Linked DNA regions of Lichenihabitans psoromatis. The main gene of each other region encodes a partner of the protein of the gene in region 2 in a complex. Links are inferred from orthologs where the notes say so. Each region holds a gene or a part of one and is shown on either strand. Other genes may lie near its edges. The genes, in order: secY and secA.

Region 1 (3,146 bases), 3.4 Mb from region 2 along the record:
CGGGCCACGTGGTATACTCCAACGGGTGTGATCGAGCCCACCCGGATATTTCAAAGGAAAAGGTCGTCGCTCGAACGAAAAAATACCGGGCGCCCACACGGATTGCCCAGTCACACCAAGCTTCGCCACCTTGAAGGTTTTGGCCTATAGAGCGTCGTAGCTCACCCGTCAACCCTCAAGCGAGATCGGCCGTCAAAAGCCGGCCATTCCCGGCGCATCAGGATCGGGATGACGCCATCGCAGCGGAACCGACAAGCGTGTCGAGTTCACGGTTGATCTGATCCGTAACCTCGTCGATCGGCATCATTCCGTCGATCCGCCGAAGCGAGCCGTGGCGCGCATAATAATCCGACACCGGCGCGGTCTGTGCCTTGTAGGCGTCGAGTCGAGCCTTCACGGTCTCGGGCTTGTCATCGGCCCGAACCACGCCGCCACGCGCCGCGGTCTCGAGCGCCCGGTTGTGAATACGCGAGACGAGAACCGATTCGTCGACGTCGAGTTCGATGACCCCATCGAGGCGCATTGCCTTGCCGATCAGCATGCTGTCGAGCGCCTCGGCCTGCGCGACGGTGCGCGGAAAGCCGTCCAGAATGAAACCATTCTGCGCGTCGGTTTGCATGATTCTATCGGCCACGATGCCGACAACCACATCATCCGAGACGAGATGGCCGGCATCCATGATGGCTTTGGCCTGAAGGCCGATCGGTGTTCCGGCGCTCACAGCCGCACGCAACATGTCACCCGTCGACAGTTGCGGGATGTGATAGCGCGCCCGCAGTCGTTCCGATTGGGTTCCTTTACCGGCACCAGGTGGTCCCAGCAGAACGATCCTCATCTCTTCTTTCCTCCCCGCAAACGGGACTTCTTGATCAGTCCCTCATATTGATGAGCTTGCAGGTGGCCGTGGATTTGCGCAACCGTATCCATCGTGACGCTGACGATGATCAGCAACGATGTGCCGCCGAAATAAAACGGAAGGGCGGCGTAAGACACGAGGAGTTCGGGCAAGAGGCAGATGATCGCGAGATAGGCTGCACCGAGCACGGTGATGCGGGTCAGCACCGTATCGATATATTGCGCCGTCCGTTCACCGGGTCGAATGCCGGGCAGGAACCCACCGTGCTTCTTGAGATTATCGGCCGTCTCCACCGGATTGAAGACCACGGCCGTATAGAAGAACGCGAAGAACACGATCAAACTGACGTAGGCGATCTCGTAGAGCGGGCGACCACGACTGAACACCGCGACGATCGACGAGAGGATCCCCGTTCCGCCGGCCGACTGCGAGAAATTCGCGACCGTCGTGGGCAGAAGCAGCAGAGAAGAGGCGAAGATCGGCGGAATGACGCCGGCCGTGTTCAGCTTCAACGGCAGAAAAGATGTCTGCCCTTCAAAGACGCGGTTACCCACCTGTCGCTTCGGATAGGTGATGAGCAGCCGACGCTGCGCACGCTCCATGAACACGATGAAGGCAATCACGCCGATCGCCATCACCAGCACCAGGAGGATAAGGCCGGTCGACAGCGCGCCCTGACGTCCAAGCTCCAGCGTATTGGCGATAGCGGCCGGAAATGCCGCGACAATGCCGGCGAAGATGATCAAGGATGATCCGTTGCCGATCCCACGCGACGTGATCTGCTCACCGAGCCACATCAGGAACATTGTCCCGCCCATCAATGTAATGACGGTCGAGATGCGGAAAAACCAACCTGGATCGGAGACAACCCCGCTCTGCCCTTCGAGCCCTACCGCGATCCCATAGGCTTGGAACGCCGCGAGCACGACCGTGAGGTAGCGCGTATATTGGTTGATGACCTTCCGGCCCGCCTCACCTTCCTTTTTCAAGCTCTCGAGGGAGGGCACCACCGACGTGAGGAGCTGGACGATGATCGAGGCCGAAATGTAGGGCATAATGTTCAGGGCGAAGATCGCCATTCGCTGAACCGCGCCGCCCGAGAACATGTTGAAGAGTTCGAGCACGCCCTGTTTGTGACCGACGAAATTGGCCTCGAACGCGGCAGGATCGATTCCCGGCAGCGGAATGTATGTCCCGAGCCTGTAGATCACCAAAGCGCCGAGCGTGAACCAGATACGCTTCTTAAGCTCCTCGGCCTTGCCGAAAGCCGAAAAGTTGATGTTCGCTGCAAGCTGTTCAGCTGCCGATGCCATTTCTGTGCTCCGCAGGCACGCGCACGCGCGCCAGATCAAACCATGACGGTGTAGACCAGGAGGTGCCGCTCAATGACCACCTCCCCGTCGTCTATCCGTCTCGCAACTCCGCCACACTTTTCGTCTTGCGGCGGGCCTTCATAGCAGTGCGACCCTACTACAGCACACCGACGCCCGGGCCATCACGGCTCAGATCGACCGGGAGAGATCGAAAGAGCCGCCTCGCGTCCGGATCCCGGTTGAGCAGCGCTTGTTATCTAAGATAGACGAGAGCGGCGCAACAGGTCTTCGACCTTAGAGTCGTATCGACCGGTCCAGAGCCTTCGTTACTCTACTCAAGAAAAAGGGGGCTGGCGATTGCTCGCCGCCCCCAATCCTTACCCGAAAAGCGGATCGTCACGCAGCTGACGCGTCGCTCGACTGGGCCGACATCGTGATCGTCCCGCCTGCCTTTTCGATCGCTTCAACCGCCGACTTCGAAGCCGCAGCCACATCGAAGGTCAGCTTCGCGGTCAGTTCGCCCATACCAAGGATCTTAACCCCATCACGAGCCTTCGAGACGAGACCAGCCTCGATGAGGCCCGCAACCGTGATCGGACCACTGCCGAGTTTGCCGGCATCCACTGCCTGCTGGATACGGCCGACATTGACCTCGTTATAGTCAATCGAGGACACGTTATTGAAGCCACGCTTGGGGAGCCGGCGATGCAAGGGCATCTGACCGCCCTCGAAGCCCTTTACCCGAACGCCGGTACGGGCCTTCTGACCCTTGACGCCGCGACCGCCGGTCTTGCCTTTACCCGAACCAATGCCCCGACCGACGCGCATGCGCGACTTGCTGGACCCGTCATTATCCGAAATGCCATTGAGCTTCATGATTGTAGCTCCTTCACTGGCTATCGACGATACGGACCATGTGCGCCACTTTGGCGATCATGCCCCGGATTGCCGGCGTATCTTCAAGGGTGGACCGACGG
Region 2 (3,683 bases):
GCGCCTCGGATCGCCTCGAGCACACGACTGAAAAAAGCCTGCCCATCGCTCGTGAAAGCGGCGCGCGCTCCATTGACCGTGACGAGGCCACCATCCTCAAGTTCCTTGATGGCGGCGGGGTCCGCCGAATGCCCGGCATCGTCTTTCAAAATGACGTCGATCACCGTCTCGCTGGAGGTGAGTTGGTGATAGGCCGCGAAGGCGAAAACCCCTCGCGCCTTATCGCTTAATGGGTTGGATGGCATGTCTGTCGCTTCCTCGAGCCGGGTGGGGCAATTGCCGCGTCCGATGAAGGATGGAAGCGGCCCGGCGATGGTCAAGAGACGGCGTCTATTCGCCGCCCTGAAGCAGGGCGCCATGGCAATGTTTGAACTTGCGGCCCGTGCCACAAGGGCAAAGCTCGTTGCGGCCAACTTTGCCCCATGTCGAGCTATCCTGCGGATCGCGATGCACAGCTGCGTCCGCGGTCAACACGGCCGCGCCGGCCGCAGCCGTATTGAAGGCGAAATCTCGATTGCCGAATTGAGGGTTGTTGTTTTCAAGCGCGACATCGTCGTCACCGGTCAACGGATCGGTATGCGAGGCGAACATAGGCGGAAGTTCGTTTTGCGGCGCCTCAAAGGCGATCTCGACCCGCATCAATTGCGCGGTGGTGCTCTCTCGCAGACGGGCCACGAGGCTGTTAAACAGGTCGAAAGCTTCCGACTTATACTCGTTCAGCGGATCGCGCTGCGCGAGACCACGCCACCCGATCACTTGCCGCAGATGATCGAGCACGACGAGATGTTCGCGCCAGAGATGATCGAGCATCTGGAGCACGACCTGCTTCTCGACATAGCGCATCACGTCGGGCGTATTTTGCGCCACGCGCGCCGCATAGGCCTCGTTGGCAGCCTTCTGTAGACGTTCGTTCAGTTCCTCGTCGCCGATGCCCTCTTCCTTGGCCCATTCGTCGATCGGGGCATCGAGGTTGAGGGTTTCGAGGCACGCTTGCTTGAGGCCTGCCGTATCCCAGGTTTCGGCATAAGCGTCATGCGGGATGAAGCGCGCCACGAGATCGTCGACCACCGAGGTCCGCATCTCGTCGATCTGTTCCTCGAGCGAGTCCTGCGCCATCATCTCGCGACGCTGCTCGAACACCACCTTGCGCTGGGCGTTCATGACGTCGTCGTATTTCAGCACGTTCTTCCGCATGTCGAAGTTGCGTGCTTCGACCTTCTGCTGCGCCTTTTCCAAAGCCTTGTTGATCCACGGATGGATGATGGCTTCGTTTTCCTGCAGGCCCAGACGCGTCAGCACCGCATCCATCCGCTCGGAGCCGAAGATGCGCATGAGGTCGTCCTGCAACGACAGGAAGAATTTAGAGCTCCCTGGATCGCCTTGGCGACCGGATCGCCCGCGCAATTGGTTGTCGATACGGCGACTTTCATGGCGTTCGGTGCCCATGATGTAGAGACCGCCAGCCTCCATGGCCTTCGTTTTGAAGGCGGCGATCTCGGCGCGGATGGCCGCTTCCTTGGCGTCCCGTGCGGAACCCGGCTCCATCGACCCCGCCTCGACCCCGATCCGCATCTCCTCGCTGCCGCCGAGTTTGATATCGGTGCCGCGCCCGGCCATGTTGGTCGCGATCGTGATGGCGCCGGGCACACCGGCCTCGGCCACGATATAGGCTTCCTGCTCGTGGAAGCGTGCGTTCAGGATCGCGAAGGTCTTGGACGGCCTCCCGGACCGGGCGGACTTATACAGCTTGTCGAGTGCGTTCGGAGCCGTGAAGTCGATGCGCTGATAGCCTTGCTGTGCCAGCAACTCGCCAAGTTGCTCGGATCGCTCGATCGACGTGGTCCCGACCAAGATCGGCTGCAGCTTTGCATTCGCGGCCTCGATCTCGCGCACCACCGCGCGGGCCTTTTCCTCGGCAGTGCGATAAACCTCGTCGTCGCCATCCAGACGCGACACGGGGCGATTGGTGGGGATTTCGATCACGTCGAGGCTGTAAATCTCCGCGAATTCGTCGGCCTCGGTCGCGGCCGTGCCGGTCATGCCCGCCAGCTTCTTGTAGAGTCGAAAGTAATTCTGGAACGTGATCGAGGCGAGCGTCACGTTCTCTGGCTGAACCGTCACGTGCTCCTTGGCTTCGAGCGCCTGATGCAGCCCTTCCGAATAGCGGCGACCCGGCATCATGCGGCCAGAAAATTCGTCGATGATGACGACTTCGTCGTTGCGGACGATATAGTCCTTGTCTCGACTGAACAGCTTATGGGCCCGCAGGGCCTGCTGGACGTGGTGCACGAGCGTCGCGTTGCTGGCCTCGTAAAGCGAGCCTTCCAGAAGGCCCGCCTCGGTCATCAAAGCCTCGATATGCTCGTTGCCAACCTCGGTCAGGTTGGTGGTGCGCTGCTTCTCGTCGAGGTCGTAATCCTCGCGGACGAGGTGCGGGATGAACTTATCGACACTGTTGTAAAGGTCCGACTTGTCGTCCGACGGGCCCGAGATGATGAGCGGCGTCCGTGCTTCGTCCACAAGGATCGAATCCACCTCATCGACGATCGCAAAGGAATGGCCGCGCTGCGCCATCTGGCTCAGCTCGTATTTCATGTTGTCGCGGAGATAGTCGAAGCCGAATTCGTTATTGGTCCCGTAGGTGATGTCGGCCGCATAGGCCTCCTTCCGGGCGGTATCGTCGAGGCCGTGCACGATGATGCCGACGCTGAGGCCAAGAAAGCGGTAGATCTGTCCCATCCATTCGGCGTCGCGACGGGCGAGGTAATCGTTCACGGTCACCACATGCACGCCATTGCCGGCCAGCGCATTGAGGTACGTCGCCAGCGTGGCCACCAGCGTCTTGCCTTCGCCGGTCCGCATTTCGGCAATCGCGCCCTCATGCAGCACCATGCCGCCGATCAGCTGCACGTCGAAATGGCGCTGGCCGAGGACGCGCTTCGCGGCTTCGCGCACCGTCGCAAAGGCTGGCACCAGAATGTCGTCAAGCGTCTTGCCGGCCGCGAGCTCCGCTCTGAACGTCGCGGTGCGGGCCGCAAGATCGGCGTCGGTCAGCGCTGCGATCTCCGGCTCGAGCGCGTTCACGGCGGCGACGCGAGAGGAGAAAGTCTTCAGCCTGCGGTCGTTGGATGAGCCGAAAATCTTTCTTGCGAGCGAGCCGAACATTGATGAAGACCTTTCGAAGCCGGCGGACCGGCTCGCGTTATGCGTTTTCGAACCAGTGTCACGGCATCACGGCGAATGCGCGACAAAGATCGTGCGTGATACACTAAGCGATGAGATCGCGCTGCAAGGATGCAACGCGATGGGCGGCCCTTGTGGCGGTTCCGCAGTCGGACGCGCGAGAAAGCAATGGCAAAATTCCGCCATCGCAGATATGAGCGCCCGGAAACCTTGTCAATGCAGCGGAGGTTGGCAACGAGAGTTAGAGAGGCCGAAAGTCCAGTGGCTTGATCCGAACCGGCGCGCTCAAAGGTTGGACGGGCCGAGGGTCGGCCGGTCTGGGCATCGCTCGTCAAGGCTCCCGACCAACGCCCACAGCACGAGACAAGCAAAGACGCCATCCGCCCAAGGTCCACGCTGCTTTCGGGCGTCGCGGAGCCTTCTCACCGAACGGACATCCTTATGCGCGTACGATTGAAATCAACTCTCCTGGCCGGCGCCGCCCTGGCGCTCCTCTTGGG

What was found.
Region 1: the proteins of secA (region 2) and secY are in contact, whole or in part, in a crystal structure (PDB 3DIN), measured with the Thermotoga maritima proteins. The link is inferred for Lichenihabitans psoromatis from one-to-one orthologs. Residues at the interface, in WP_004082002.1 of Thermotoga maritima: Glu261, Ala262, Arg263, Lys300, Ala301, Arg302, Thr303, Ile304, Ile305, Leu323, Tyr324, Asp325, Pro326, Val329, Ser330, Tyr333, Ile336, Lys340, Phe345, Val349, Glu363, Phe364, Tyr374, Ser375, Gly376, Gly377, Glu393, Ile395, Thr482, Ser483; in WP_004081795.1 of Thermotoga maritima: Glu108, Gly109, Glu110, Glu111, Ala236, Glu237, Arg238, Arg239, Ile240, Thr241, Ile242, Gln243, Tyr244, Ala245, Arg246, Arg247, Val248, Thr249, Gly250, Arg251, Arg252, Val253, Tyr254, Gly256, Ala257, Ser258, Thr259, Tyr260, Leu261, Pro262.

What each region holds. Positions count from the first base shown.
Region 1 is NZ_CP036515.1:4,026,493-4,029,638, forward strand. The notes cover bases 1-2,828. They hold secY (preprotein translocase subunit SecY), read right to left. Parts: upstream 2,170-2,828; coding sequence 832-2,169; downstream 1-831. Other genes in these bases: rpsM (30S ribosomal protein S13), read right to left, coding at 1-8; EY713_RS18790 (adenylate kinase), read right to left, coding at 218-835; rplO (50S ribosomal protein L15), read right to left, coding at 2,566-2,828. Also shown: more of rplO, read right to left, coding at 2,829-3,045; rpmD (50S ribosomal protein L30), read right to left, coding at 3,059-3,146. UniProt on the Escherichia coli protein: The central subunit of the protein translocation channel SecYEG. Consists of two halves formed by TMs 1-5 and 6-10.
Region 2 is NZ_CP036515.1:605,530-609,212, reverse strand. The notes cover bases 131-3,495. They hold secA (preprotein translocase subunit SecA), read right to left. Parts: upstream 3,166-3,495; coding sequence 331-3,165; downstream 131-330. Other genes in these bases: EY713_RS02865 (hypothetical protein), read right to left, coding at 131-320. Also shown: more of EY713_RS02865, read right to left, coding at 1-130; EY713_RS02855 (peptidylprolyl isomerase), read left to right, coding at 3,625-3,683. UniProt on the Escherichia coli protein: Required for protein export, interacts with the SecYEG preprotein conducting channel.